Regions from separate parts of the Cytobacillus sp. FSL K6-0265 genome, predicted to be linked through region 2. Evidence: predicted binding sites of a transcription regulator. Region 2 holds the regulator's gene; each other region holds the start of a gene.
What was found. The regulator Rex, encoded in region 2, represses fermentation and respiration genes when NADH is low (regulators of the CRP and FNR family bind a similar motif). The targets are predictions, from matches to a motif close to TTGTGAAATATTTCACAA.
Positions count from the first base shown of each region.

Region 1: MHH73_RS13860 (formate/nitrite transporter family protein) is a predicted target of Rex. The motif match lies at 9,721-9,738, and genes of this name have one in related genera.
Region 3: qoxA (cytochrome aa3 quinol oxidase subunit II) is a predicted target of Rex. The motif match lies at 3,877-3,894, and genes of this name have one in related genera.

Region 1 covers NZ_JBBOPE010000001.1:2,749,341-2,760,125, reverse strand. Annotated here, with positions in the region: gene MHH73_RS13900 (xanthine phosphoribosyltransferase) at 1-553, shown strand, start outside; gene MHH73_RS13895 (nucleobase:cation symporter-2 family protein) at 550-1,860, shown strand; gene MHH73_RS13890 (PH domain-containing protein) at 2,100-2,714, opposite strand; gene spoIIP (stage II sporulation protein P) at 2,935-4,071, opposite strand; gene MHH73_RS13880 (DUF1641 domain-containing protein) at 4,491-4,973, opposite strand; gene fdhF (formate dehydrogenase subunit alpha) at 4,995-7,934, opposite strand; gene MHH73_RS13870 (DUF2294 domain-containing protein) at 8,382-8,732, shown strand; gene fdhD (formate dehydrogenase accessory sulfurtransferase FdhD) at 8,747-9,538, shown strand; gene MHH73_RS13860 (formate/nitrite transporter family protein) at 9,788-10,588, shown strand.
Region 2 covers NZ_JBBOPE010000001.1:494,989-505,773, forward strand. Annotated here, with positions in the region: rRNA gene MHH73_RS02640 (23S ribosomal RNA) at 1-321, shown strand, start outside; rRNA gene rrf (5S ribosomal RNA) at 591-707, shown strand; tRNA gene MHH73_RS02650 (tRNA-Met) at 734-807, shown strand; tRNA gene MHH73_RS02655 (tRNA-Asp) at 811-887, shown strand; gene tsaE (tRNA (adenosine(37)-N6)-threonylcarbamoyltransferase complex ATPase subunit type 1 TsaE) at 1,470-1,925, shown strand; gene tsaB (tRNA (adenosine(37)-N6)-threonylcarbamoyltransferase complex dimerization subunit type 1 TsaB) at 1,922-2,629, shown strand; gene rimI (ribosomal protein S18-alanine N-acetyltransferase) at 2,626-3,078, shown strand; gene tsaD (tRNA (adenosine(37)-N6)-threonylcarbamoyltransferase complex transferase subunit TsaD) at 3,075-4,097, shown strand; gene MHH73_RS02680 (ABC-F family ATP-binding cassette domain-containing protein) at 4,384-6,309, opposite strand; gene moaC (cyclic pyranopterin monophosphate synthase MoaC) at 6,452-6,934, shown strand; gene MHH73_RS02690 (redox-sensing transcriptional repressor Rex) at 6,958-7,596, shown strand; gene MHH73_RS02695 (DUF4305 domain-containing protein) at 7,621-7,830, opposite strand; gene MHH73_RS02700 (CPBP family intramembrane glutamic endopeptidase) at 7,837-8,565, opposite strand; gene groES (co-chaperone GroES) at 8,831-9,115, shown strand; gene groL (chaperonin GroEL) at 9,176-10,785, shown strand, end outside.
Region 3 covers NZ_JBBOPE010000001.1:2,383,915-2,394,699, reverse strand. Annotated here, with positions in the region: gene qoxD (cytochrome aa3 quinol oxidase subunit IV) at 1-266, opposite strand, end outside; gene qoxC (cytochrome aa3 quinol oxidase subunit III) at 269-865, opposite strand; gene qoxB (cytochrome aa3 quinol oxidase subunit I) at 865-2,811, opposite strand; gene qoxA (cytochrome aa3 quinol oxidase subunit II) at 2,856-3,770, opposite strand; gene MHH73_RS12145 (DUF3889 domain-containing protein) at 4,622-4,951, shown strand; gene MHH73_RS12140 (H-type small acid-soluble spore protein) at 4,948-5,139, opposite strand; gene MHH73_RS12135 (2-oxoglutarate dehydrogenase E1 component) at 5,577-8,408, shown strand; gene odhB (2-oxoglutarate dehydrogenase complex dihydrolipoyllysine-residue succinyltransferase) at 8,425-9,672, shown strand; gene sda (sporulation histidine kinase inhibitor Sda) at 10,354-10,485, opposite strand; gene MHH73_RS12120 (VOC family protein) at 10,743-10,785, shown strand, end outside.

The DNA of each region.
Region 1 (10,785 bases), 2.3 Mb from region 2:
AGAAACTGTTTTGAAGGTAGATTCTTTTCTTAATCACCAAATTGATCCTGAGCTTATGTTAGAAATAGGCAAAGAATTTGCAGCTCGGTTTAAAGATGAAGGCGTGACGAAGATACTTACATTAGAATCTTCAGGAATTGCTCCAGCTGTAATGACTGGATTATATTTGAATGTACCTGTTGTCTTTGCGAGGAAGAGAAAATCTTTGACATTGGTCAATGATTTGTTAACTGCAGAGGTGTATTCTTTTACAAAACAAGAAACCAATGAGATTTCAGTATCGCAAAAATTCATTAGTGAAAATGACCGTCTATTAATTATTGATGACTTCTTAGCAAACGGTCAGGCAGCTCTAGGCTTGGCGGATATCGTCGATAAGGCGAAAGCATCCATCGCTGGTATGGGCATTGTCATTGAAAAGGGATTCCAAGATGGGGGAAAACAATTACGCGAAAAAGGTTATAAAGTTGAATCTTTAGCAATTGTTCAATCGCTTGCGGGTAGCAAGGTTACTTTTACACAAGTTGAAGAGATGGAGGAATCCTCAAAATGAATCAAAATCCGTTGAAATTAGCTTCCCTAGGAATACAACATGTGCTAGCGATGTACGCTGGAGCAGTTATTGTCCCATTAATTGTTGGTGGTGCACTAGGTTTAACAGCAGAGCAATTAACCTATCTTGTATCCATTGATATTATGATGTGTGGGATTGCTACATTATTGCAAGTTTGGAAGAATAAATTCTTTGGTATCGGTTTGCCGGTTGTCTTAGGTTGTACATTTACAGCAGTAGGGCCGATGATCACAATCGGCGGAAACTATGGTATTACATCCATTTATGGTGCCATTCTTGTTTCAGGCTTGTTTGTAATATTGGTTGCTACTTTCTTTGGCAAATTGGTTAGGTTTTTCCCACCTGTCGTAACAGGATCAGTTGTGACAATTATCGGATTAACTTTAGTTCCTGTAGCGATGAATAATATGGCCGGCGGGGAAGGTAGTCCAGATTTTGGTTCAACGGAAAATGTTATTTTAGCTTTTACAACGCTTCTCGTTATCCTAGTATTGTATAAGTTTACTAAAGGCTTTGTACGTGCTATTTCTATTTTAATTGGTATTGTTGTCGGTACGATTATTGCTTCTATTATGGGGAAAGTTAATTTTTCAGCGGTTGGCGAGGCGTCATTTTTCCATATGCCACAGCCATTTTATTTCGGAATGCCTACTTTTGATTTGATTCCGATTCTTACAATGATTCTCGTGGCAATGGTTAGCCTTGTCGAATCTACGGGTGTATATTTCGCGTTAGGTGATATTACAAATAAAAAATTGAAAGATAAAGACTTAGCAAACGGTTATCGTGCAGAAGGGTTAGCGATCGTTTTTGGTGGTATTTTTAACGCATTTCCATACACAACTTTTTCACAAAATGTTGGTTTAATTCAATTGTCAGGTGTGAAGACAAAAAATGTCATTTATGTTGCTGGTGCTTTTTTAGTCATCTTAGGATTAGTACCTAAAATCGGTGCATTAACAACTGTTATTCCATCTTCTGTGCTAGGTGGAGCAATGATTGCCATGTTTGGTATGGTTATAGCATCAGGAATTAAAATGTTAAGTAAAGTTGACTTTAACTCACAAGAAAACTTACTCATTATCGCTTGTTCTGTTGGTCTAGGTGTAGGGGTTACATTTGTTCCAACGATCTTTGCGAATCTACCAGAAAATATCCGTATTATTACTGAAAGCGGAATTGTGGTTGGGAGTTTAACGGCAATTATTTTAAATATCGTTTTTAATATGCTTGGAAAAAAGAGTGGAGTAAATGAAGAGGAAGTTGAGCAACCGAAAGCTTCTTAATTAGTGAAGAAAAGCAGCTGATATTCAAGTCAGCTGCTTTTCTTTGCCTCTATAGAAATGTTGGCGGTTCAAATCGAATGCATTAAAAGTCGATTGCTTCGCCAAGCTTTGATATAAAACGAAATTGGTTTTGCTTCTACATCTATAGGAAATAATGCAAAGCTATCCGAGCAAAACTCGTTTTCTTCGATATGTACTACAAACTTCTGAATCCAATAATAGGCAAGAGTCTTTTCTGTTTAGTTATTAATATATTTTTCGAACACTGAACCGAAGTCTTTTTCATGTAATTGATTTTTACTTGAGTCAAGCCAATTAAATGAAAATTCTGTGAGGGCTTGGAATTGTTTGGCTAGGTCTTGTTCACCGATTCTCGAATTATGTAAAACTTGAACGGCCTTATCAAGACTATCATTGGCCATTTTTAGCATAATTTTGTTCTCATACACTTTTTCGGCAATATATAATAATGCTTTATATAAGTCTTTCAATTCATCTACTTGCTTTTTATCTACATCAATACTGAATGGGATACTACCAAGATTAAATTTAATCTCTACATCTAAGTCAATCTTACCAGCTGTTTCTAGCTTTACGTCACTGATGTCATATTGGAAGTAAGGATAACGCTTCATGACTCTTTTTGAAGAGATTGCATTTTGGCCATCAATATGAATTAAACCTAAGTTGGTAAAGCAATATTCATCACTTTTCGTCATAATAAGAAAATAGATTTTTTCATTATCTTCATGACGTACAAAATCATCTGATTGTGTTTTATCAAAATCCTCTGGTTTTATAATTTTCCCGATATCTGATAACCCTAATGCATCTGAAGCAATTTTTTTAAACATACGAATACGCCCCTCTGTTAATATAATTAGTCAATTGTTACCAACTTTCATTATAAGGGATATTTCATTTGATTTGCATCACAAATTTGTAAAATTTGAAAGAAGTATGAAGCCAATTAGAGAAAAGAGTTTTCAATCGTAAGTAGGATGAAATGTAGCTCTGTTAAATATATTCATCAATAAAAAGCGACTACCCATAAAGTGAATAGTCGCTTTTAAACTATTGAGATTCTACTTCTTTTTGTTTCCAGTAATATTCACTAAATATATCGGCAAAGGCATCTGTGCTATTATCAAGTTCTTCACGGTTATTGTCGACACCACCGACTTCTAGGAGAATGGAGCGATCAGATAAGTCTTGGTTGTAGACACCATTACCTACTGAGTAATCTTTCTTTAAAACGCCTCTACTTAGGCCAGGATATTTTTTTTCCAGTTTTTTATTAAGATCTTCAGCCAGTTTTAAATTCTTTTCAAAATTCTTGCTCTCCTCACCAACAACAAAGAAGAGACGGGCATAACTCTTACCATTAATATCAATAGTAGTGACATCTTTTCTCTGCGAATCTCGATGAATATCAATAATATAAGTTAAGTTTTTATTACTAGCCAATGCCTCAGAAACGAAATCTCTTGCTCTTGTATAAGCATCATTATGCTGTAATCCTTGACTATGCAATGCTTCTGTCATATTTGTTCTGTTATGTTCAACACCGATACCCTCTGCATGCAAATCTTTTTGTAGCTTGGAACCGACTGAGATCACATTATACTTTTCATTATTACTTACAGCGTCGTCGGCTGTTTGTGCATCTTTTATAAATGGAAGGTAAGATTCATAACTATGTGAATGATAAATATACACATTTTTTTCTTTAGGTGACGTTGTTCCATCTTGCTCGTCATCTTTATTATCATCATCGTTTCCGATCGTCTCTTTGTCTTTTATTAATTTATCCATTGGTACGTTTGTTGACTCAATGGGTAAAGTTGTGTAGTCTGTCCCTTTTCCGGCGATGTGAATTTTACCATCGAAAAAGGAGAATAAAGGGAGCTCTCTACCTAGGAATGTTCGTGGATCCTCAGGTGTAATACTTGTTGCAAACTTAAAAGCAAGGTCAGAGATAGACACTTCTTCAATCGCATCCTCACTTATAAAACTTTGGTTAGCACTTTTTAATAAGTGAAGATAAATGGAATGCGATTGTGGTCCATTGATGACAGAGCTAGCAATATCAGAAGACATCTTTATTGTGACGAGTGCGACAGTACTTGCTAAAAAGATGCAAGCAATAGTAATGGAGAGAGCAGTAGTGTTAATAAATAGAAATAACTGATAGCCTTGTGATTTTTGCATATCATCCATCCTTTCTATTAAAATGCTTATGAAGAAAAAGAGAGAGATATGCTAAATTTAAGACTATCAATTTTGTCTTTATAAAAAGAACAACTAATTGTCGGTGAAAATAATAGAGACAAAGGGGACCTGAAATTTTGATCTGACACCTCCCACCCAAAGGGGGATAAAAAAGTGGGTGTATCTCACAGGTCGCTCAGCACGGAAAATGGATGAGCAAGTCACCCAGATCTGTAAAATGCTATAAACTCAAGTAATGTTATAGGGAATAGCTTAAGCGTGTGGTTAGTTACATATGTTGCATTAGGAGAGGAGTGTGTGATTCTAATTTTTATTTTATCTTAATTAGGTTAGGGGATAAAGAAAGGTTCAACAATCATAAAAAACCTCCCACAACAATCGAGTGGGAGGTTTTCTCATTATTTATCTTCTTTTAATTCTTTACCCATGCCTTTAAGGAAATGGACTCCGAAACCGATAGCACGATTAATATCAGGGTCATTTAATACTTTGGCCAATTGCATAATACCAATTTTCTTTTCTTCCTGTAGGAAGTTTTTCCCTTCGTCCATGCCTGATACTGCACTTTTAATGAGCTTTGTTGTTTGTTCAGGGTCAGCTTGCATAAGGGCACCGGTTGCACCCATTAATGTGTTAATCAAGTTTGTTACAGGTTCTTTTGTTACTTGACCAAGTGCTACTTTAGCAATTTGTTCTTTCCCTTTTAACATGGAATTGGCTGCATCAAGCATTCCTGCTTGTTGTAATTCGCCAATAAGAGCCATGATACTTTGTACTGCTTGATCATTTTCAGTGAGTAATGATTTTAATTCGTTAAGCTTTTGCTCTTGTTCAAGAGCTTCATTTCTCTCTCGATGAATTTCAGTAATAGGCGCTGCCATAATGAATCATCTCTCCAATCTTTATTGATCTGTTAAATGAACATAGCCTTCGCGATTCCATTTACGTTGAACTTCCACACCGTTTTGTGGATTACGTTTTTTATTACGCGGGTTCGTTTTTGGTAATGGTTTGTCGCCGGCTTTGTTATTTAAAATTTCCATACGTACTTTCGTTTGTTTATAAGCCGGTGTACGTGTTCGTTTATCATATAAAGGACCAGTTAAGAAGTTGATAGCAGAATCCTTATCAACTGAATTCATTGGTAAGTATAGTTCGTTTTTCTTCACTCGGTCTGTAATAAGGACATTCAATTTAACTGCACCAAATGGAGAGACAAGTCTTACTGTCGAGCCATCCGAAAGTTTTCTCTCTTTTGCTAGTTCTTCTGATACTTCCACAAATACATCTGGAACTTTTGCATTTAGACCTCTTGATTTATTGGTCATATTTCCTTCATGGAAGTGTTCAAGCATCCGGCCATTATTAATATGGAGATCATATTCCTCAGGGAAGAATGCAGGTTCTGCCCAATCAGATAAGGCGAAACGTGCTTTTTTATCTGGGAAGTTAAAGCCATCTTCATATAACAATGGTGTGCTTGCGCCATCAAGACTTCCCCATAAGAAGCTACCCCAACCTTCTAGTACATCATAGCTTGCTTGAGAGAAAAGTGGTGCAAGACTCGCCATTTCAGCAAAAATTTCACTAGGGTGAGTATATGTCCAATTTGCCCCTAGGCGATTAGCTACTTCTTGAATAATCCACCAGTCAGGTTTAGAGTCTCCTAATGTTGGTAATGCTTGGTACAATCTTTGTACACGACGTTCAGTATTTGTAAATGTACCTGTTTTCTCTAGCGATGGTGCGGCAGGCAAGATAACGTCAGCGTATTGAGCTGTGCGAGAGAAGAAGATATCTTGCACGACAAAGAAGTCAAGACTAGATAGTACTTTATCCACATGGTTCGCATCAGAATCAACGAGTGCCATATCTTCACCAACAAGGTACATGGCTTTCATTTCACCTTTTTCAATCGCTTGTAACATTTGAATATTATCTAAACCTGGTGTACCTGATATCTCTACTCCGTAAGCTTTCTCAAACTTCGCACGAGCGACATCATCTGTAATATGTTGATAACCTGGTAACCAAGTAGGTAGGGTACCCATATCACATGCACCTTGTACATTATTGTGCCCACGTAATGGATAAGCTCCGGCACCTGGGCGGCGATAGTTACCTGTTGCTAGTAAAAGATTAGAAATAGCTGCTGAAGTATCAGAACCACCAGTATTTTGCGTAACACCCATACCCCAAAGGATACAAGTACCGTCAGCATCACGAATCATTTCGGCAATTTCGATGATTTGTGATTGTGGTAAACCAGTCGTTTCTTCAGCATATGCTAACGTATATTTCTCTAAAACATCATTGAAATCTTCAAAGTAATTGACATTTTCCTTAATAAATTCGGCATCATGCCAACCTTGATCGATCATGTATTTAGTTACAGCCATTAACCAAACCTGGTCTGTTCCTTGTTTTGGACTAATGAATATATCAGAACGTTCGGCCATCTCGTTTTTACGCAAGTCTGCAACAATTAGTTTTTGGCCATGGTATTTATGCGCTCTTTTCACACGTGTAGCTAGAACCGGGTGACCTTCTGCTGGGTTTGCTCCGACAATAATGACAAGACCTGCTTCAGCAATATCTTTAATGGTTCCAGCGTCACCGCCCATACCTACCGTTCTGAATAGGCCATCAGTGGCTGGTGATTGACAATAACGAGAGCAGTTATCGATATTATTCGTTTCAAACACTTGTCTAGCTAACTTTTGTAATGAATAGCTATCTTCGTTTGTAATTTTTGAAGAAGAAATGAAGCCAATTGAATCTTTGCCGAATTCTTGTTTAATATTTCCTAGTTTACTTGCTACTAAGTCTAATGCCTCGTTCCAACTCGCTTCTACAAAGCGGCCTTCTTTTCTAATCAATGGTTTTGTAATTCTTTCTTCAGAATTAACAAAATCCCAACCGAATTTACCTTTCACACAAGTAGAAATCGCATTTACTGGCGCATCATGACTCGGTTGCACTTTCAAAATTTCACGGTCTTTTGTCCAAACTTCAAATGAACAACCTACACCACAGAAAGTACAAACGGTTTTCGTTTTTTCGATTCTTTCTTCACGCATCGCAGCTTCTACTTCTGAAACAGCAAAAATTGTGCCATAGTTCGGTTCTACTTCTTTTACAAGGTCAATCATTGGCGTCATGATTTCATCATCAATTTTTGTCATGAATCCTGCATTACCGAGCATTGATTTTTCCATTAAGGCGTTACATGGACAAACCGTTACACATTGTCCGCATGAAACACATGAAGATTCATCAATGGATACACCTTGGTCCCAAATGACTCTTGGTCTTTCTCTTTCCCAATCAATGGAAAGCGTTTCATTTACTTGTAGACTTTGACAAATCTCTACACATTGTCCGCAAGCAATACATTGATTTGGGTCATAACGATAGAAAGGATGTGACATATCGACAGCTGTTTTATCTTCCTTAGGCGTATAAGGATACTTTTGATGCTCAATCTCTAATAATTCAGCTGTATTATGGACTTTACAGTTTCCGTTATTATTATCACAAACTGTACAATAGAGTAGATGGTTTTCTAAAATACGATCCATCGCTTCTGTTTGTGCCTCTTTGGCACGGTTTGAGCTTAAGCTAACACTCATTCCACTTTCTGCTACAGTCGAACAAGAGCGCATAAGCTGCCCATTTACTTCTACAATACATGTGTCACATGTTTGTATCGGGTCTACCTCAGGTAAATAACAAATCTGTGGATGTTCAATTTGGTTTTGATTAATGATTTGGAGAATGGTTTGCCCCTCATGCCCCTCATATTCCACACCATTAATTGTAATGTTTACATTGGAAGTCAATTTTGTTTCCCCCTTACACTTGATCAAACAAAGGTTTAAAGAGAATAAAGTGAGTGTTTCTGCTTAAACCAATAAAAAAACCACCATGTACTATACCGCTTACAAAAAGCGAGCATAATCCATGGTGGAATAGTTAAATAACAACGCTTGCTATTAGACCAATCCATACCATTTTTAGTATGTAGAAAGTACCATTGATAGAGAGACAACATGAAAATATTACCCCTCCAACAATTCCACTAGCTATTATAGCGCTAAAAATTAAATTTAACAATAATGAATTTAATCTTATAACGATTACAAGTTTAATAGGGTAATTTTGGTAAAGTGAAAGAGTGATACAATCATAGGGCAAATTTTTTCTATTCAACAGCCCCTTTCATTTTTTAAAAGCTTGTACTATGATTATACAATTGAGACAGAATCTTATATAAAGGGGTAAAGAAGATGTCAAAAATGGTGCATGAGTTTAATGATATCATTCGTAAATTAAGGAAAGACTTATTTGGTAAGGGGCCGGAGAAAATACATACAGTATTTGTAGAGAATATGGCCGTTTCGACTTTATACGGTAATCTTACACCAACAGAACAATTTATTTCTCGTACAGAAGGTGGCAAAGAAATGGTACATTCAGCAAGAACAAAAATGATTCAAGATGTATATGCTGAAGGTACACCTGAGGGAATGGAAGAACTAGTCGGTGCGAAGCTGTTACATTTATTTTCTGATATTAAAGTGGAAGAGAATATGGCGATATCTGTATTTGTATTCGATAAAAATATCATAGATTCATAGAAAGAGGTGAAAAGATGAAGCAAGTGGAAACGAGTCGTAAAATTATACGAGTGACTGGCAATAAAGTTGAAAAGGTAGAAGACACCATTGTTACCGAATATGCTGTAACGGTTAAGCTGAATGGAGAAGAGCTCGTCACTATGGTATGTACACCAGAATATATTGAGGACATGGTTATAGGCTACCTTGCATCAGAAGGTATCATAAAATCTTACGAGCATATTAAAGAGATATGGGTACAAGAAAAGGAAGGGTTCGTTCATGTAACAACCGATCGTACCAATCCTTATATACAAAACTTCCAAAATAAAAGATATATTACTTCTTGTTGTGGCATGAGTAGACAAGGATTTGTTTTTGTTAATGATGCATTAACAGCTAAGAAAATGAAAGGTGTTAACATCCGATTAACTGTCAATGAATGTAATCAGTTAATGGAACAATTACAAGCTTCTGCGACTACATTTAAACAAACAGGTGGTGTTCATAGCGCTGCGCTTTGTGACAAAGACGGGATGATATTGAGCAGAATGGATATTGGTAGGCATAATGCTCTTGATAAGATATATGGGTACAGTTTAAGAGAGGGCATCAGCATGAAAGGTAAGATCATTGTTTTCACAGGCAGAATCTCTTCGGAAATTCTTTTAAAAGTAGCGAAAATTGGTTGTGAAATGATTCTCTCAAAATCTGCACCAACAGAGTTTGCTTTGCAGTCAGCCGAGGAATTAGGCATTACCACTGTTGGATTTATTCGTAATGGCAACATGAATATCTATACTTATCCTGAACGAATCCTCTTATAAAAAATACTTCGCTACACGAAAAAAATAAAAATAGTCTAGTAAAATTTTTTGTTTTTTGGTAGCATATAGTTTGCAATGAGTAAATGGATATAAGGCAAGTACTGTTTTATTTCTTTTTACAAACAATATAAATATGATGACTGATACTTCTGTAGGGGATTGCAGAAGGGTTAGGCAGCATTCTTTGAAATCCTTTACAAAAGTACGGGATGACTGAGTGCTGCCTTTTTTATTTAGGGGGTAGTTAGAATGGGATTTAGTAAACCGCAAGAAATTATGGAACAAACGATTGCAACAGGTGTTGCAAAAACGAAAACACCACTTTTGTCGCTGTTGGTTTTAGGCTTTTTAGGTGGTGCATTTATTGCATTAGGATTCTTATTAGACATTCGTGTAATTGGGAATTTACCAGAAGAGTGGGGAAGTTTCGGATCGTTTTTAGGTGCAGCTGTTTTCCCTTTAGGCCTTGTATTAGTAGTATTGGCTGGGGCTGAATTGATTACAGGTAATATGATGTCAGTTGCGAGTGCTTTGTTCTCAAAGAGAATTAGTCTTGGGCAATTATTGAATAATTGGTTTTGGGTGTTATTATCCAATTTTGTAGGTGCGCTGTTTGTTGCCTATTTCTTTGGACATGTCGTTGGTTTAACAGAGACAGGTCCATATCTTGATAAAACAGTAGCGATTGCTGGTGCAAAAATTGATGATACATTCTTACAAACATTTGTTTCAGCGATTGGTTGTAATTGGCTCGTATGTTTAGCTGTTTGGTTAGCTTATGGTGCTCATGATTTTGCAGGAAAAATTTTAGCTATTTGGTTCCCAGTTATGGCCTTTGTTGCAATTGGATTCCAGCACGTTGTTGCCAACATGTTCGTTATTCCAGCTGCGATTTTTGCAGGTTCGTTTACTTGGTTAGATTTCATTGGCAATATCATACCTGCCTTTTTAGGTAATGTAGTTGGTGGGGCTGTCTTTGTTGGCCTAGCTTATTTTATCTCCTATAAACCAAAAAATGAAACAAATGCTCAGTTGAAAAAAGCTTCATAATAGAAACATATTCATCATAGCTTACATAAAATAATCTATTAGAGATATTGGATGTGAGCAGATGCAACAATATTATTGTGATTATTGTAAAACCATATATAAAGAACAAGGGGTTTGCCGTGTTTGTGGTCAAATCATTGATAAAACGATTATTATTGATGTGCATAAGCAAAGCAATAAATGAGTCAATGTAATTG
Region 2 (10,785 bases):
CTGGGTTCAGAACGTCGTGAGACAGTTCGGTCCCTATCCGTCGTGGGCGCAGGAAATTTGAGAGGAGCTGTCCTTAGTACGAGAGGACCGGGATGGACGCACCGCTGGTGTACCAGTTGTCTTGCCAAAGGCATCGCTGGGTAGCTATGTGCGGAAGGGATAAGTGCTGAAAGCATCTAAGCATGAAGCCCCCCTCGAGATGAGATTTCCCATAGCGCAAGCTAGTAAGATCCCTGAAAGATGATCAGGTTGATAGGTTAGAGGTGGAAGTGTGGCGACACATGCAGCTGACTAATACTAATCGATCGAGGACTTAACCAAAAACGAAAAGCGAAAGCGCCTTGCACAGGTGCGACAAGCATAAGACGAGTTCGATAGGAGGTTGTACTTTAACCTCATAGCGAAATTGGCTTATGACCTCGAGCACCTAGGCGCTGTAGCTGGACAATTCGAAATGCGAGCGGCACCTAGGCGCCGCAGCTAGACAACACTACCTTAGTAGTACCGTCAGCACGCATAGGCGATTACTCAAAACAATCTTCTTCAACATTACCTAGTTTTGAGGGAACGATTCCCTTACAATTTCATAGTCCGGTGACGATAGCGAGAAGGTCACACCCGTTCCCATACCGAACACGGAAGTTAAGCTTCTCAGCGCCGATGGTAGTTAGGGGCTGTCCCCTTGTGAGAGTAGGACGTTGCCGGGCATATGATTTTTATAAAATAATATTATCGCGGGGTGGAGCAGTTCGGTAGCTCGTCGGGCTCATAACCCGAAGGTCGCAGGTTCAAATCCTGCCCCCGCAATCTGGTCCGGTAGTTCAGTTGGTTAGAATGCCTGCCTGTCACGCAGGAGGTCGCGGGTTCGAGTCCCGTCCGGACCGCCAGTTTAATTTTATATGTGAAACATATCGAAACAGGGAACTTGTTTCGTTTTTTTTATGTATAAAACGTTCTTAAATATAGGTTCTATAATAAAAGAATTGTTTTGTGCATAAGTAAAAAAGCACATCATGACTAATTTTGTATGTTCCCGATAGTAAGATAACGCACTATTTACCAAAATCCATATGAATGTCTGAAAGAAATGAATCAAAGCATTCTAACCTTTTCTAATAACTGCAATGATTAGTTTACAACTATCACTTTACACTCGCCATTTGGCGGGTTTTCTTTTTGTCAAAAGACAAATGCAAATTAGCATGCATAAAAACTGACAGGTTAATCATGACAGGAGGAACATTCAAAACGATCGATACCACTCCATGCGCAGGAACGCTCATTTAAGGCTTCCAGACTATCGGCTCTATGATTGTTATCTTCATTTTTTGTATAGTTTGTAATCAACTATCATTTACTGTTCCGACAAATCAAAGTGTTCTTTGATGTCTATGAAAAAATCATGTAAACTACATGTATATGTGTCATTAATATTGTAAATAAATGAAAGACCAAATGTAGGTGATAAAATGGATCAATTCCAGTGGTATACAAAAAATACTGAAGAAACAATGGCGTTTGCTAAACGGCTCGGAGAAAAAGCAGCTGCAGGTGATGTCATTTTATTAGAAGGTGACTTAGGGGCAGGTAAAACAACATTTACGAAGGGGCTTGCTTTAGGCCTTGGTATTGAACGAAATGTGAATAGCCCTACATTTACTATTATAAAGGAATACAATGGTCGTCTGCCTTTGTACCATATGGATGTTTACCGAGTGGAAGATGGCGAAGAAGATCTTGGGTTTGATGAGTACTTTCATGGACAAGGTGTGACTGTCGTGGAATGGGCACATCTAATAGAAGAGCAACTGCCAGAAGAAAGGTTAAAGATTGCTATTCATTACACTGGTAATGAAGAACGAAGAATAGCACTCCATCCAAAAGGAAAACGCTATGTGAAGCTGTGTGAGGAGTTAGTAAAATGAAAATATTAGCTATAGATACGTCAAATTATACACTAGGAATCGCTCTAGTAGATGACGATAAAATTATCGGGGAATATATCACGAATATCAAAAAGAATCACTCCGTTCGAGTCATGCCTGCGATAGAAATGCTTTTAAAGGATTGCGATACATTGCCACAAGATCTCGAAAAGATTGTTGTCGCAGAAGGACCCGGTTCATATACGGGTGTAAGAATTGGTGTAACAATTGCTAAAACATTAGCTTGGACGTTAAATATACCTCTTTCCGGTGTATCCAGTTTAGCTGTGTTGGCAGCGAGTGCAGGCAGTTATTTTAACGGTGTTATCTCACCGTTATTTGATGCGAGAAGAGGTCAGATTTATACCGGCCTATATCAATTTCAAGAGAGTCGGTTATTAGATCTAACTTCGGATCATCTAACGTTGACTGTTAATTGGACGCAACGTTTATTAGAAAGAGAAGAACCGGTTTTATTTGTCGGTAATGATTTATCCATACACAAGGAACAAATCAAAGCAGACTTAGGGGAGCGGGCATTTTTCGCACGATTAACTGAACAAAATCCTCGTCCTGCTGAATTGGCCATTTTAGGTAGAGATAAGGAAGCTGTGAATATCCACAACTTTGTCCCTAATTACATCCGTCTTGCTGAAGCAGAGGCAAAATGGATTGAAGCTACGAAAGGGAGCAAGTCCCAATGACCAGCAAATTAACGTTTCGGTTAATGACCGAAGATGATATTGATGAAGTATTAAAAGTAGAAGAGGCATCTTTTTCTTCACCTTGGAGTAGAGAGGCCTTTTATAATGAAATGACAATGAACCAATTCTCAGTCTACGTGGTGTTAGAAGATGGAGAAGAATTGATCGGATACGGTGGAGCATGGGTGGTCACAGATGAGGCTCATGTAACAAATGTAGCGATACTACCGAGACATAGAGGGAAGAAACTTGGCGAGGCGTTAATGGTCCAACTGATGACCGTTGCAAAAGAGATGGGTGCACTTAAAATGACCCTAGAAGTAAGAGTCAGTAACATGGTAGCAAGACGATTGTATAGCAAGCTAGGATTCCAAGAAGGCGGCATAAGAAAAAATTATTATTCAGATAATCATGAAGATGCTTTAGTAATGTGGGTGAATATAAAATGAAAAAAGACCAATATATATTAGGGATAGAAACAAGCTGTGATGAAACAGCGGTAGCCATCATTAAAAATGGTAGAGAGATCATCGCTAATGTTGTCGCTTCTCAAATTGAAAGTCATAAAAGGTTCGGTGGGGTTGTGCCAGAAATCGCTTCAAGGCACCATGTAGAACAAATGACCATTGTATTAGAAGAAGCGTTAAATAAAGCGAGTATGACGATGAACGATATTGATGCAGTGGCTGTGACAGAAGGCCCAGGGTTAGTCGGTGCCTTACTTGTCGGTGTAAATGCAGCGAAGGCGATTGCTTTTGCTCATCAAAAGCCACTTATCGGTGTGCACCATATAGCAGGGCATATTTATGCCAATCGCTTAATTAAAGAAATGACTTTCCCGGCGCTTGCATTAGTCGTTTCAGGCGGGCATACAGAGCTCGTTTATATGAAAGAACATGGTGACTTTGAAGTGATTGGCGAAACAAGGGATGATGCTGCTGGAGAAGCCTATGATAAAGTAGCGAGAGTTCTAAATATGCCATATCCAGGTGGGCCGCATATTGATCGCCTTGCACATGAAGGAGAAGCGACAATTAAGCTTCCACGTGCGTGGCTAGAAGAAGGCTCCTTTGATTTTAGTTTCAGTGGATTGAAGTCTGCCGTTATCAACACAGTGCATAATGCTGAACAACGTGGAGAGACCATCTTACCAGAGGATTTAGCAGCGAGCTTTCAAGAAAGCGTCATTGAGGTATTAGTAACCAAGACCTTAAAAGCAGTCGAGGCATATGATGTGAAACAATTACTATTAGCAGGTGGCGTTGCAGCAAATAAAGGACTTCGTAAAGCATTAACAGAAACGTTTAAGAATAAGGAAGAGATAGACTTGGTGATTCCGCCATTACATTTATGCACAGATAACGCAGCGATGATTGCTGCAGTGGGGGCTATTATGTTTGAAAAAGGTGTGTCCTCAGATATGAGTATGAATGCCAACCCGGGATTAGATATTCAGTTTCAACCATAATAATTAAGACTAGTGAATTGTTAACATCTATTCACTAGTCTTTTGTTTTTAGAAGTGAAGCAGAAAAGTTATTCACAATATCATGTAAAGTATAGGTAGCACAGCAATTGTGGATAATATTAAAATTTTCAGAGTTTTTGTTGATAAGTATGATAAAAAATGTGGATAATGTGGAAAAGTGTTATTTTACTTATTGTTAATTCATTTGTAATGTGAATAAAAATGTGGACAATTTACTTATGAAAAGAAAAGCTGGGGATAAGTGAATTATCCCCAGCACGTTCAGTTACATTAAATCGCCCAATTCGCTCCATTCTTCAAGTAACTCCTCAAGTTGTGCTTTTATAGCATCATTTTTAGTTGTAATCTCGAGGACTTTCTCGTGGTCCTGGAAGATTTCAGGGTCACAGAGTTGTTCATCATAAGTTTCAATTTGCGCTTCTAACTCTTCGATTAATTGCTCAATTTCTGTCAGCCTTCTTTTGCGCTGTCTTTCTAGTTTTTTCGCTTCCTTATCTTGTTGGTAACTTTGCTTTTCCGGTTTAGTGGTACTTTCTTGTGGCGCATCTGCTGATTCGAAAAGCTCTATTTCTTCAATCTCCGCTTTTTTATCCACATAGTAATCATAATCCCCTAAAAATTCTGTTGCTCCACTTGTTGATAACTCAATCACTTTTGTGGCAATCCTATTAATAAAATAGCGGTCATGAGATACAAAGAGGAGCGTACCTGGAAAATCAATTAGTGCATTTTCAAGAATTTCTTTACTATCAAGATCTAAATGGTTGGTCGGCTCATCTAGTATAAGGACATTTGCTTTTTGCAACATCAACTTAGCTAATGCTAATCGAGCTTTTTCTCCACCACTTAATGTAGAGACAATTTTAAGAACATCATCTCCTGAGAAGAGGAAGTTACCTAACACGGTACGTACATCTTTTTCAGGCATAAGAGGGTAATCATCCCAAAGCTCATTTAATACGGTTTTATTTGAACTCAAATCAGCTTGCTGTTGGTCGTAATACCCAATGCGGATATTTGATCCATATTGAAACGTACCATCTAAAGCTGGTAGCTTGTCCACCAGTGTTTTTAATAATGTGGACTTCCCAATCCCATTTGGCCCAACTAAAGCGATAGAATCGCCCCGAGACATGCGAAATGAAATATGATCACTAATCTTTTCTTGTTGATAGCCAATTGCTAAAGAGTCAGTGGTTAGTACATCATTGCCTGATTGACGTTCAATTTGAAAGCCGAATGTTGCTGACTTTTCATCCCCTTGGGGACGATCCATTCGCTCCATCTTCTCAAGTTGTTTGCGTCGGCTTTGTGCACGCTTCGTTGTCGAAGCACGGGCAAGGTTGCGTTGAACAAAGTCTTCTAGTTTCGCAATTTCTTCTTGTTGTTTTTCATACAATTTCAAGTCGCGTTCATAATTGGCTGCTTTTTGGTCAAGATATTTGCTGTAGTTACCAACGTATTTTTTAATATGGTTACGTGATAGTTCATATACTTGGTTGACGACTTTATCTAGGAAATAGCGGTCATGTGAGACAATTAAAATAGCACCATCATAACCACTAAGATACTGCTCCAGCCATGACAATGTTTCAATATCTAAATGGTTGGTCGGCTCATCTAAAATCAATAAATCAGGTTTGGTCAACAATAGTTTAGCTAGTGCGAGTCGCGTCCGTTGCCCACCGCTTAATGCAGAAATTTTTGTATCATAGCTAAACGATTGAAAATTAAGGCCATGTAGTACAGAACGAATGTCTGCCTCGTATTGATAGCCACCTTGCTCTTTAAAGTTGACTTGCATTTGATCATAGGTTTTTAAAATTTTATCGTAAGCTTCGCGGTTTTCGATGAGTGTGGCATCGCCCATCTGTGTTTCTAGTAAGCGCAGTTCTTTCTCCTGTTTCCGCAAATAATCAAAAACGGTAAGCATTTCATCCCAAATCGATAGCTCAGACTCTAGTCCGGTATTTTGTGCAAGATAACCGATTTTGGTTTCTTTCGATTGAATAATTTCACCGGAGTCATAGGACATATGTCCAGCAATAATTTTTAAAAGGGTTGATTTGCCCGCACCATTACGTCCAACTAATGCAATGCGGTCTCTTGTTTGGACTTCAAGCTTTATATTCATTAATATAGGATCAGCCACAAAACTTTTCGAAAGCTGATTAACCTGTAATAATATCATTATATTTCACCTCTGTTATAGTGATAGTGTACCTTAATCAGGTGAGGTTCGGCAATAAAGTCACGATTTGGATAGAATATATAAAAACTACATTACACAGATGAATCGAAATAGTGTATCATTTTTATGTGAGGTGTTATAAATGGCTGAATTTACACATTTTAATAAAGAGGGCAGAGCAAAGATGGTGGATGTAAGTGAAAAACCACAAACTGCCCGTACAGCAATTGCTCATAGTAGTGTAGAGCTAAATGAAGAAATCTATCAGAAAATCACTGATGGCAAGATGAAAAAGGGAGATGTGCTTGCGGTTGCGCAAGTGGCAGGCATTATGGCTGCGAAAAAGACGTCTGATATTATCCCGATGTGTCATCCCCTTGCCTTAACCGGAATTGATATATCCTTCAATTGGGAAGAGGTAGAGGCTCAGTATGTGTTACATATTGATTGTACAGTGAAAACAAACGGACATACCGGAGTAGAAATGGAAGCGTTGACAGCTGCTACAGCTACCGCTTTAACGGTATATGATATGTGCAAAGCAGTAGATAAAGGCATGGTAATAGGACCAACATATTTAGTAGAGAAAACCGGTGGTAAAAACGGTGATTTTAGAAGGGCTTAAGTAAATGGAATGGAGTGGAGCCTATGTCCAATGAATCAACGAAAATCCCTCAAGCAACGGCTAAGCGATTGCCTTTGTATTATCGTTTTTTGAAAAATTTACACGCATCAGGAAAACAGCGAGTTTCTTCAGCAGAATTAAGTGAAGCGGTGAAAGTAGATTCTGCAACAATTCGACGAGATTTCTCCTATTTCGGTGCATTAGGGAAAAAAGGTTATGGGTATAATGTCAATTACTTATTAGGATTTTTCCGTAAGACACTCGATCAAGATGAAGTGACAAAGGTAGCATTAATTGGTGTAGGGAATCTAGGTACAGCGTTTTTAAATTATAATTTTTTAAAAAATAATAATACAAAGATTGAAGTGGCATTTGATGTTTCAGAAAGTAGGGTTGGCACGTCTATAGGCGAAGTACCTGTTCGTCATTTAGATGAACTAGAAAAGTTGATTGATGAGCACCATATTCAAGTCGTCATTTTGACTGTACCGTCTCATGCTGCCCAACCAATTACGGATCGAATCGTTAAAAGTCATGTAAAGGGAATCTTGAACTTTACGCCAGCGCGGTTAACTGTTCCTTCCCATATTCGCATCCACCACATTGATTTGGCGGTCGAATTGCAATCATTAGTATACTTCTTAAAACACTATCCATCATAAAAAAAGGAGCTGACCCGAGTGGAGTCAGCTCCTTTTTTTATCCTCTTTCTTTTTCATGCGATAATGCATAGCGATTAACTTAATCCCACCACCAATATCGAAAGTGGCAAAAATCAAAATGAAAATCGTTAGAAATCCCCAACCTCCACCGTTTTGAAGATTAATAATCGCAAAGTAAATAAATACAAATCCAAAAAGAAGGGAGATAATCCCTGTGAACAAAGGTGTTCTCATCCAACATCATCCTAATCTGCTAAAAATCATTTGTACCGTTTCTATGTCTGTCATATATTTTTCTAGCTTATCCATATTCAATTGAATCACAACGACAAAGGTATTCATTGCTACATGAGCAATGATCGGTACAAGAATACGATTGGTTTTTACATATAAAAACGCAAACGTAAAGCCCATCGCTGCATAAAGAAGTAAGTGCTCAATTTCCCCATGCGCGAGAGAGAAAATTAATGAACTAATCAGTGCTGATAAAAAGAAGTTCAATCGTTTATGCAAGGAACCAAAAATGATTTTCCTGAAAATGATCTCTTCTAATATCGGACCAATAATAGAAACGACGAGAATCACAATAGCAGACGTTTCAATTAAAGACATAATTTGCTGTGTATTGTCTGACCCCATCTCAATGCCGAGCATTAATTCAATATTCGCTGCAATGGTTTGAGCCATAAATGCTAGCGGAATACCTGCAATCGCCCACCCGATAGAAGTCGATAATGGTGCTTGTTTCCTCATTGGCATCTCTTTACGTTCTTTCCGTAAAAACCACAAAGTTAATAGAAGAGTGATTGTAAAGCTAATGACAATCCAGAGTGGCGGGGCAATTTTAGCAACCTCATCAAAGCTGTATCCTAACATATTACCAAGAAAAAGAATGGCAGGAACGCCAACGATGGCTGATAATTGCATGGCTATATAAATCATAATGATAAACCAATACTCTTTTTTCAAAGGCTAGTCTCCTATTCATAAAGAAGTTACACTAATATTTATTTTACCCGTAAAACGCCATTGGTTTCAAATAGTACATCCTTATGAAGTGCATAAAACAAATAGAAGTTGTATAGAATGGAGAGGTTCGTATTTTTTTTGCAAAATTGAAAGGTTCTTACTTGCAAAAAAGAGTAGTTTTGATTAATATAATAATTGTGTTAGCACTCAAGACTAACGAGTGCTAATAAAATAATTTTCAAATGAATTGAGGAGGTTGTTTCACTTGTTGAAGCCACTAGGTGATCGAATTATTATCGAGCTTGTTGAAACGGAAGAAAAAACTGCAAGCGGTATCGTACTACCAGATAGCGCGAAAGAAAAGCCTCAAGAAGGTAAAGTCGTAGCAGTTGGTACTGGACGTGTACTAGAAAATGGTGAACGTGTAGCATTAGAAGTTGCAGAAGGCGACCTTATTATCTTCTCAAAATATGCAGGAACAGAAGTGAAATACGAAGGTACAGAATACTTAATTTTACGTGAAAACGACATTCTTGCTGTGATCGGTTAATAAAACAACAGCGATATACTTAAGATAAAGATTTTTAACTATTAGAGGAGGTACTTAATAATGGCTAAAGATATTAAATTTAGTGAAGACGCTCGCCGCGCGATGCTTCGTGGTGTGGATACACTTGCAGATGCAGTAAAAGTAACTCTTGGACCTAAAGGACGTAACGTGGTTCTTGAGAAGAAATTCGGTTCTCCATTAATTACAAATGATGGTGTAACAATCGCTAAAGAAATTGAACTAGAAGATGCATTCGAAAACATGGGTGCGAAACTAGTTGCTGAAGTTGCAAGTAAAACAAACGACGTAGCTGGTGACGGTACAACAACTGCAACGGTTCTAGCGCAAGCAATGATCCGCGAAGGGTTGAAAAACGTTACAGCTGGTGCAAACCCTATGGGTATCCGTAAAGGGATCGAAAAAGCGGTTGCAACAGCAGTAGAAGAACTAAAAGCTATCTCTAAACCAATCGAAGGCAAAGAGTCTATTGCACAAGTTGCATCCATCTCTGCTGCTGACGAAGAAGTTGGACAATTAATCGCTGAAGCTATGGAGCGTGTAGGTAACGACGGTGTTATCACAATCGAAGAATCTAAAGGATTCACTACAGAAATGGATATCGTTGAAGGTATGCAATTCGACCGTGGATACAGCTCAGCTTACATGGTAACAGATACTGATAAAATGGAAGCAGTATTAGATGATCCTTACATCTTAATCACTGACAAAAAAATTGCAAGCATTCAAGAAGTATTACCAGTACTAGAGCAAGTAGTACAACAAGGTAAACCATTACTTCTTATCGCTGAAGATGTAGAAGGCGAAGCATTATCTACATTAGTAGTGAACAAATTACGTGGAACATTCAATGCAGTAGCTGTGAAAGCGCCTGGATTCGGTGACCGTCGTAAAGCAATGCTTGAAGATATCGCTATCCTAACTGGCGGTGAAGTAATCACTGAAGAGCTAGGTCGCGATCTTAAATCTGCTACAATCGACTCTCTAGGACGCGCTTCTAAAGTCGTTGTAACAAAAGAAAACACAACAATCGTTGAAGGTGCTGGCGCAAGCGACCAAATCGCAGGCCGCGTAAACCAAATCCGTAAACAAATGGACGAAACAACTTCTGAATTCGACCGTGAAAAATTACAAGAACGCCTTGCTAAACTAGCTGGTGGCGTAGCAGTCGTAAAAGTTGGAGCAGCTACAGAAACAGAATTAAAAGAACGCAAACTACGCATTGAAGATGCCCTAAACTCTACACGCGCAGCTGTAGAAGAAGGTATGGTATCTGGTGGTGGTGTTGCCCTTCTTAACGTATACAACAAAGTTGCTGCATTACAAGAAGAAGGCGATGTTCAAACAGGTATCAACATTGTATTACGTGCAATGGAAGAGCCAGTACGCACAATCGCTCACAACGCAGGTTTAGAAGGATCAATCATCGTAGATCGCCTAAAACGCGAAGCAGTAGGCACAGGCTTCAACGCTGCAACAGGCGAATGGGTAAACATGATCGACGCTGGTATCGTTGACCCTGCCAAAGTAACACGTTCAGCTCTACAAAACGCTGGTTCAGTCGCTGCCATGTTCCTAACAACAGAAGCAGTCGTAGCTGACAAACCAGAAGAAAACGCACCTGCAATGCCTGATATGGGCGGTATGGGTGG
Region 3 (10,785 bases), 1.9 Mb from region 2:
ATTGTTAGTAGGGAACCAAGAATGGTGAAGATAGCAATTAATACACCGTAGTATATTGTGATATAGATGGCGTTTTTATCTTCTGATTCACCAGCATGCATGAATAGTACTAATTGTAGCCCTGCTTGAATAAAAGCAGTTACTAGTAAGATCGTCATTCCAATTGCAAATGACATATCAAAGAAGTAAACCATTAGGGCAACAGCAGTGAGCACGAGTGAAAAGATAAATCCCATCACTTGTTTCATCGGGAATAATTCTTTCATCATTACATCATTCCTTTCAGATAGACGAAGCTGAAGATGAAGATCCAAACAACGTCTAGGAAGTGCCAGTAAAGAGAGAAGATAAATGACTTATTCGTTGTTCTTGGTGTTAAGCCATATTTCTTTACTTGAATTAGGATACATATTCCCCAGAATAACCCGAAAGTTACGTGCGCGCCGTGTGTTCCTAAAGTTGTTAATAGGATTGCACTAAAAGCACTTGTTTGTAGTCCTGCGCCAACATGAACATAGTGAACGAATTCGTAAATCTCAACACCGAGGAAAATAGCCCCAAGTACGATGGTTGCAATAAAGAATCCCATCATTGCTTTTTGGCGTCCAAGTCTCATCGCGTGAACCATAAGACCGATTGTAAAACTACTTGTTAATAAAACGAGCGTTTCAATTAATACAGGTGTAATTTCAAAAATTTCAGCACCCGATGGGCCATCACCTGTACCACCTGACAAAATAAAGTAAGATGCAAATAATGTTGCAAATAACATAACTTCCGCACCAAGGAAAATCCAGAAGCCAAGAATCTTCAAGCGATTTTCATCAGTACTGTATTCAAGAGGGAGAGAGTGATCAATCTTCATTATCTTTTACCTCCCAATTCTTTTTCTGTTTCTTCTATTTCTTCAATAGAAATATATCTTCCATGATCATTTTCAAATGATTGATAAGCCATACAAGCGAAAATACCTAGTGTACAAATAATTAACGGAATCCACATTGCAAAGACGAACGAGAATCCCCACAGGAAGAAGATAATACCCATAATAAATGGAATACCACTGTTGTTTGGCATGTGAATCTTTTCAATTTTATCTGGGAATAACGTTGTGCCTTTCTTCTTTGAATCCCAGAATGTTTCATAGGTATCGATCTTAGGCATAGTTGCAAAGTTGTACTCAGGAATTGGTGTATGTGTAGCCCATTCAAGTGTACGTGCATCCCAAGGATCTGATCCAATGTCACGTGGTGCATGACGGAAGCTATAGTAAATGTTATAAACGATCAACGCAAATCCAGCTGCTAACATAAGTGCGCCAACCATAGAAATCATATTCCAAATACCAAATCCACTTGCTTCAGAATAAGTGTACATACGTCGTGCTTGACCATCTAAACCAGAGATGAACATTGGCATAAAGGCAACTAATGTACCAATAGCAATAATCCAAGCGCCGATTTTACCAAGACGATCATTTAACATGAAGCCAAACATTTTTGGCCAGTAGTAGTAAAGGGCAGCGAGCATTGCGAACACAACCCCAGGAATGATTACCATATGGAAGTGAGCAACTAAGAACATTGTATTATGGTATTGATAGTCAGCTGCTGACATACCAAGCATAACCCCTGTTACACCACCAAGTGTGAAAAGTGGGATAAACAACATTGAGTAAAGCATTGGCGTTGTCATAACGATTTTACCTTTATACAGTGTTAACAACCAGTTGAATATTTTAACACCGGTAGGTACTGCTATTGCCATCGTGGTAATAGAGAAAATACTGTTAACAAAAGCGCCTTGACCCATTGTAAAGAAGTGGTGAACCCATACAACGAATGATAATAGTGAAATGATTACCATTGAAGCAACCATTGATTTATAACCATATAAGTTACGTCTAGCGAAAGTAGAAATAACTTCACTGTAAATACCGAATGCAGGTAAGATCAAGATATATACTTCAGGGTGTCCCCAAACCCAGAAAAGGTTGGCCCATAACATATCCATACCGCCATTTGTTGAAGCGAAGAAATGTGTACCGAATAAACGATCTAATGTACCCATTGCAAGCGCAACTGTTAATACAGGGAAAGCAAATACGATAATAACGTTAGTAATTAAAGCTGACCAAGTAAACATTGGCATTTTCATTAATGTCATGCCAGGAGCACGCATTTTCAAGATTGTCGTCAAAAAGTTAATACCTGTTGCTAATGTACCAAGACCGGCAATCTGTATAGCAATCATATAATAGTTCGTACCGACGGAGGTACTAAATTCATTATCTGCTAACGGGAAGTAAGATGTCCAACCGGCATCTGGTGACCCTCCGACAACGAATGAAATATTGAATAACATAGCACCGGCAAAGAATAACCAGAAGCTAAGTGCATTAAGACGTGGGAACGCAACATCGCGAGCCCCAATTTGCAGTGGAACAACAAAGTTCATAAAACCGATAATAAATGGCATAGCCATGAAGAGAATCATAACAACACCATGTGTTGTGAATATCTCGTTATAATGCTGTGCATCAAGCAACTTGTTCTCAGGTGCTGATAATTGCGCACGCATCATAATTGCGTCAGCGCCTCCACGGAATAGCATGAGGATCGCTGCGATAATATACATAATACCTAATCGTTTGTGGTCAACAGTTGTTAACCATTCACGCCATAAATAACCCCATTTTTTAAAATATGTTAACCCAACTACAATGGCGATAGAAACAACTGCGATTGCTACCATTGATGCATAAATAGCTGGACTTGGATGCGGTATGGCAAAACGTTCAAAGAACTCCATCCTGTATACTCCTTTCAGAAGATGTCAATTGACACTTCATCTAATTAATGGCCACTGTGGTCAGAGTGACCTTCGTGCTCATCATGATTTTCATGATTTTCTTCTGAATCTTCATCATTAGATTGATGATGTTCATGCCCTTCAGGTGCCGGGCTAAAGTCTAAATGAGTACCAGTAAACGTCATTTTACCTAAATGACCTGGTTCTAATAACTCTTCAAATTTTTCTTCAGTGATTGGATCTGCTGTTTGATGAACTTCATCAACCCATTCTTCAAATTCAACTGGAGACATAGCTGTTACATCAAACGTATTTTCAGCAAAACCTTTTCCGCTGAAGTTAGCATTTCTACCCATGAATTCACCTGGATGATCAGCAGCTAAATGTAATGTTGTTACCATATCGGCCATTGCATATTTCTGTCCACCAAGTTGTGGAATCCAGAAGCTTGTAATTGGACCGAAAGAGTAAAGTTTAAATTCAAGTGCTCGATCTGTAGGAATATATAAGTAATTTACTGTTTCGATATTTTCTTCAGGATAGCTAAAGTGCCATTTCCAGTTAGATGATGATGCATATACAACTAATGGCTCCTTATCCTCATATCCTGGAGGTGTAGCTTCAACTTTATAATTACTTTGGACAGAAACAAATGATAGATAAGCTACAATTAGTACAGGAATTCCGACACAAACTGCCTCCACCCATTTATTTCCCTCGATGTGAGGTGGTTCATAATCTTTTGCTTGTTTAGATGAACGATATTTAATGAGCATATATGCAAGCATTGCAAAAACTACAATAACAATGCCAGACATTAACCAAATGGACATCATAATATCGTTAGCCTGGACTTCGGCCTGTGGACCTTTAGGATTTAGAACAGTAAGTGGTTCACACCCAGCAAGTACGGCGGCAATGGCAACTACAGCCAATAAAAGAGCCCTTTTCAATTTCATTGATGTACCCCTTTCTATCTTTCTACAAAACTATTGTTTTATTTTGAACGTGAATTATCACGTCTGTAACCCTATGTTAGTATCATAAATGGTTAAAAACAATTGAATGTGATAGGTGTCACAAAATGTTCATGAACAAATGATGAATTTGGTCACAAAATGTTCATGAAACTGAAAGTAAAAAGAAAAAATAATATTATTTAAATACTCTATTTTGAGAAAAAACTGAAAATTAAACATTGTATCATTCAATAAATCTTAAAGGTAGTTTCTGGATTTATTATATTAATATAAATGTTGTTGGATGTTGAATAACGGCACCCTCAAAAAAAATGTGAAGTCTGCGAATGATTTTGAAACGAATGAAAAAGAGGAGGGTTATCTTGTTAAAGAAATTTGATATTGATCAATTTTTAGACGGTGTATATAACCCAACTGATGATATTCATCATTTATTAGACATCATTGAAATAGATGATTTACTTGAGAGAACAAAATAGACCTTTTAATTCTTCAATTTATTGTTGGATATGCTGAACGATGATTGAATATATAGTTAGATTTAAACGAATTTTTCCTATAAGAAGCTTAACTGAAAATGATTTAAAAGCTTTATGGTATAAGGGTTAATCAAACAATAGATAAAGAAAGGCGAGCAAGTTATTACAATTAACTAGATCGTTTTTCTTTTTTTATGAGTATTTTTTTGTACTAGCAAGTATATAGTGGGATTTTTTCTTTCATTATATAACCCTTAATAACCCTAAAAAATTTCAAAAGAATAAAGTTAGGAAAGAAAGTAAAACTAAAAATACATCCATCAAAAAAGAAAGTGAAGAGGTGAGGAGAAAATGGTGAAAAGAGTGTTATTCGCAACGGTCTTAGTCTTGTTTAGCTTTGTATTCATCTTAAGTCCTCAAACAAACTATGCGGTTGATAATGCGCCTTCTTATGCGAAGTGGGGCAAAGAAGCGATGATGATTGCAAAGGAAAAATACCCATTAGCAGATATTGTTGATTATCAGCATCTTGGAAAAGAGATAAAGGAACAAACTGAAATAGAAAAGTTTAAACTTTGGATGCGTCAGCAGGAGAAAGAATATGGGCTCTATGTTTTTATTGAATATAATAAAGATACAGAGAGAATCGTCCGTATTTTTACAGAAAAAACCGATCGTTAACGTATTTGCTTTACTTCTATTAGTTGTGCGAGAGGAACAACTTGATTCTTACCTATGTTGTTTCTGTCGTACACCCTCGCCATTTTAGTTAATTCATAGAGATCGACAATGACGATATTTACACCGTCGAAAGTCACTTCATATTCGTTGTGACTATTTAGTAGTTCCCTCGCTCTAGATAAATCCATAGGTCTACACCCTCTCGTAGTATTTTCATTAGTTTGATTATCTAGTGCACAATTCTACCAATAATAAGGCTTTTGATATATACTTAAATAGGAAAACGGTTTAGAAGTTGAATGATTGTCAGGCTTGTAGACGTTTAGTTCATCTGGCCAATTTATTACACTAATAGGCGTGAAATAGGAAATAAAATTAATTCACTTTTTTAATATAAGTATTTTTTCAAAAAATATTAGCTGTATTTTTGTGATTTTCTCTTTTTTCCCTTTGTATATACGCCTTTAACGTGGTAAAATGGCTTAGGAAACATTTCGTCCTCTGGAAATTAACATTATTCGGAATTTTAATATACGAAATAATATTGTTACTATCCTAGTATGGATATTGGACGGAAATAAATTATCCAAATATATTTAAAAAAGAGTTGTGGAGGTAATTTTCCATGAAGAAGCCTTCAGAGGGTAGTGGGCCTTTAGAAAGTTTTTATGGTCCTAACCTTGGCTATGTAATCGAGCTTTATGAGATGTATTCAGAAAATCCAGAATCAGTTGACCAAGAAATGAGAGAGTATTTTGAGGTTAATGGTTCACCGTTGCAACAAACAGGGGTAGCTCCTGTAAGTACAGGAGCAGAAAGCACTGGCGTAAGCCCAGAACAAATTGAAAAAACTTTGTCAGCTATTCGTCTTGCCGATTTTATTCGTTCAAACGGACATAAAGCTGCTGATATTTATCCCCTAAGTAATAGGGAAGAAAAGAATGTTGCTATTTTTGATTTAAGTAATTATGGATTAACAGAAGCAGATTTACGTGCAATACCAGCTCATCTTATTTGTACAGATGCGAATATTCCGTTAAGAGATGGATTAGAAGCATTGGAATACTTAAAGAATGCTTATATGGGAACATTAGCATTTGAATTTACACATGTTGATAACTTAGAAGAAAAAGATTGGCTACGTCGCAAGGTTGAAACAAATAGCCTTAAACTTAACCTGCAAAAACCTGAAAAATCGAAAGTGTACAAAAGATTAACAGAGGTAGAGGAGTTTGAAAAATTCTTACACCGTACTTTCGTTGGTCAAAAACGCTTTTCCATTGAAGGTTTAGATACAATGGTACCAATGTTAGATGAAATTGTATCAGGTTCAGTTGCGAATGGAACAAAAACAATAAATATTGGAATGGCACACCGCGGACGTTTAAATGTGCTTGCTCATGTACTTGGTAAACCTTATGAGATGATATTCGCGGAGTTTCAGCATGCGCCAAACAAAGATCTTGTCCCATCAGAAGGTTCCATTGGCATCAGCTATGGTTGGACAGGTGATGTAAAATATCATCTTGGATTAGACAAACAAATCAAGGCTGAAAATACGACAGTTGCGAAATTGACACTTGCTAACAATCCAAGTCATTTAGAATTCGTTGGCCCGGTAGTTGAAGGGTATACAAGAGCGGCACAAGATAAACGCACTTCTTTTGGTTTCCCGGAAGTTAATTACGACGAAGCACTTTCCATCATTATTCACGGAGACGCTGCTTTCCCAGGACAAGGTGTTGTCGCTGAAACATTAAATCTTGGTCAATTAAATGGCTATAATACAGGTGGTTCCATCCATATTATTGCTAATAACACAATTGGCTTTACAACAGAATCTTATGATTCTAGATCGACTAGATATGCAAGTGATTTAGCAAAAGGTTATGAGGTACCGATCGTGCATGTAAATGCAGATGATCCGGAAGCCGTTATTAATGCCGCTAAATTAGCGATTGAATATAGAGATAAATTCCATAAAGATTTCTTAATTGACTTAATTGGGTATCGTCGCTTTGGTCACAATGAAATGGACGAGCCGATGACAACGAATCCAGCGATGTATAATATTATTCATAAAAGACCTACGATCAAAGAACTGTATGGCGAGAAATTGAAAAAAGATCAGTACTTATCAGAAGAAGAGGTTACTACTATTCAATCTGAAGTAGTAGAAAAACTTCAGCAAGCTTACGATAAAGTGCCAGATAAACAAGAAGATGCAACAGAATTAAATCCACCTGAGACAGTGGAAAATGGTATACCTAGTCTTCAAACAGCTGTGCCATTAGAATCTTTACAACAATTGAATGAAGAGCTTCTAAAATGGCCGGAAGAATATAAAGTCTTTAGAAAGCTAAGTAAAATTTTACAACGTCGTAAAAATGGACTAGAAGAAGTAGGAAAAATTGATTGGGGTCATGCTGAAACATTAGCATTTGCTTCAATTATTTCAGATGGTACACCTGTGAGACTTACGGGTCAAGATTCAGAGCGTGGAACATTTGCCCATAGAAATATTATGTTACATGATGAAGTAACAGGTAAATCGTTCTCACCGATACATCAAATCTCAACAGCTAAAGCTTCATTTGCTGTTCATAATAGCCCGTTATCAGAAATGGCTGTACTTGGGTTTGAATATGGTTATAATGTGTCAGCTCCAGAAACATTAGTTCTTTGGGAGGCGCAGTTCGGTGACTTTGCGAACTCTGCACAAGTGATGTTTGATCAATTCATTTCTGCTGGTCGCGCGAAATGGGGTCAAAAATCTGGTTTAGTAATGCTTCTTCCGCATGGATATGAAGGACAAGGACCAGAGCATTCAAGTGCAAGATTAGAAAGATTCTTGCAACTGGCAGCTGAAAATAACTGGACTGTAGCTAATCTTTCTTCAGCAGCGCAATACTTCCATATTTTAAGAAGACAAGCAGCGATTTTAAATAAGGAAGAAGTAAGACCATTGGTGATCATGTCACCTAAGAGTCTTTTACGAAACCCTACAGTTGCTGCAACTGCTAAAGATTTATCAGAAGGGCAGTTTAACTCGATTCTTGAGCAATCCGGTCTTGGTGAGAAAAAAGATCTTGTGAAGAGAATTGTTTTCACCTCAGGAAAAATGGCTATTGATTTAGAAGATAAATTAAAAGATATTGAAGATAAAGAATGGTTCCATATTGTACGTGTAGAAGAAATTTATCCGTTCCCATTTGCTGACATTACGGAAGTAGTAAAACGTTATCCAAATCTTGAAGAAATGATCTGGGTGCAAGAGGAACCGAAGAATATGGGCGCATGGAATTTTGTTGAACCTAGGTTAAAACATATTGCCCCTGACGGAGTAGAGGTAAATTATATCGGTAGACGCCGCCGCTCAAGCACAGCAGAAGGCGATCCAGTCGTGCATAAAAAAGAGCAGCAGAGAATTATTGAAGAATCTTTAACACGTAAGTAATAAGGAGGAAATTATTGTGGCAGAAATTAAAGTTCCTGAATTAGCAGAATCAATTACAGAAGGTACAGTCGCTCAGTGGCTTAAACAACCTGGTGATACAATCAACAAAGGTGATTATGTTGTTGAGCTTGAAACAGACAAAGTAAATGTTGAAATCATTTCTGAATATAGTGGTGTACTGGCAGAATTGAAAGCAGAAGAAGGCGACACTGTCAATGTAGGGGATACCATTGCGGTAGTAAGTGAAGGTGGAGAAGCTCCTGCTCCTAAAGCGGAAGAGAAAAAAGAGGAAGCACCACAAGAAGTTAAAGAAGAAGCGAAACCAGCTGATTCTAAACCAGCTGAAGAAAATAAACAGCGCACAATTGCTTCACCGGCAGCTAGAAAAATGGCTCGTGAAAAAGGAATCGATTTAAGTGAAGTTCCAACAACAGATCCAATGGGAAGAGTGCGTTCACAAGATGTTGCGAACTACGATCCAAACCAAGCGAAACCAGCGGCGCAGCCACAAGCTGCAGCGAAACCAGCTTCTAAGCCAGCAGCAGCTGAGGCAAATAGTGAAAAACCAGTAGAACGCATCCGTATGAGCCGTCGTCGTCAAACGATTGCGAAAAGACTCGTAGAAGTTCAACAAACATCTGCTATGTTAACAACATTCAATGAAATTGATATGACAAATGTGATGAACTTACGTAAAAAACGTAAAGATAAATTCCAAGAAGAAAATGATGTTAAACTTGGGTTTATGTCTTTCTTCACAAAAGCGGTAGTTGCTGCACTTAAACGTAGCCCGTTATTAAACGCTGAAATCGATGGCGATCAACTAGTTCTTAAAAAATTCTATGACATCGGTATCGCTGTTTCAACAGATGAAGGTTTAGTTGTTCCAGTTGTAAGAGATGCTGATCGTAAAAACTTTGCAGAAATTGAAAAAGATATTATGGGTCTTGGTAAAAAAGCAAGAGATAATAAACTAGCGATTTCTGATTTACAAGGTGGAACATTCACAATCACTAATGGTGGTGTGTTTGGTTCATTATTATCAACGCCAATTCTTAATGGACCACAAGTAGGTATCTTAGGGATGCATTCAATTCAAACTCGTCCAGTTGCTATTGATGCTGAAAGAATGGAAAACCGCCCAATGATGTATGTTGCACTTTCTTATGACCACCGTATTGTTGATGGTAAAGAAGCAGTAACATTCCTTAAACGTGTTAAAGAATTAATTGAAGACCCTGAGTCTTTATTATTTGAAGCTTAATATAAAATAAACGAATACTCAAAAGGGTTTATAGCGAGGAAGTGAAGCGATTTATTGTTCACTTCCTCGTTTTTTTGTGAGTCGCACTCATAGTTGAAGCCTTCATTTGAACTTCGAGAGAATGGCATGCCTTTGAAGAAGTATGTCATCAACACTTGGACATGACTCAAAACTGTAGCGATAAAGGGCCAGGAAAAATCGAGTAGGCCAATCTTCTTGATAGTTAAACCATTGATTAAACACCCTATATTTTTACATTTGTATCATCAACAAGCGACCCACACCTTTTATTGTTGCATTCCTTAGGCTTTTTAGTCGTCCCCTATTAATCATAATTTCAAACCTTTTAGGGAATAGTAAGGTTTATGCACTTGATAAAAATAATTTTACGAATGTAAAAATGTTGCATTAAGGAAACTTTATAAATAAAATGCATATTATGATAGAAAAACAGGAGTGATGACCATGAGAGGAAGGAAAAATAGGATTTTGAAATATTCCGTACTGTTCAAAAAGCTGGGTGTTATTTCTGATATGGACTATAAACAAATACTACAAAATAATGAAATTCAAACGACAAAGGAAATAAAGCAACGATAATTAAAAAATGGATGGGTATCTTCCACATTACTGAAAGATCAAAATAAAAAAAGGCGAGCAAATAATTGCTCGCCTTATGCTTTACTCTTTAAATGGTTTTAATCCCCGTTTTTGAATTTCAGCTTTAAGTATTCGAATCCATTCCTTTTCTGAACCTGACTTTAATGCATCACGATACGAGACGACCAACTGTTCATTACTCATTATCTTCATTTGATACATACCTCCTAGGTAAAGGATTGAATATTCTTTTATTTATTGTAAACGTTATCCCCTGTTTTGAAAAGGAAAAATGAATAAAATTTTTAATTGTTAAGGAAATGTAAAATGTCTATAAAGAACAAACAATTTATTTGAGAAGTAATAGTCGAGTAAGAAAACTTTCATAGATAAGTAGAAAAGTTATGGTAAACTAATCTTATCTAGAGTAAATTTGGATATATTTTCTTTTGATGAAAGGGGGATCCTTTATGAAACTGGATCATATCGTTCATTTTATTAATCGAAGCCCTC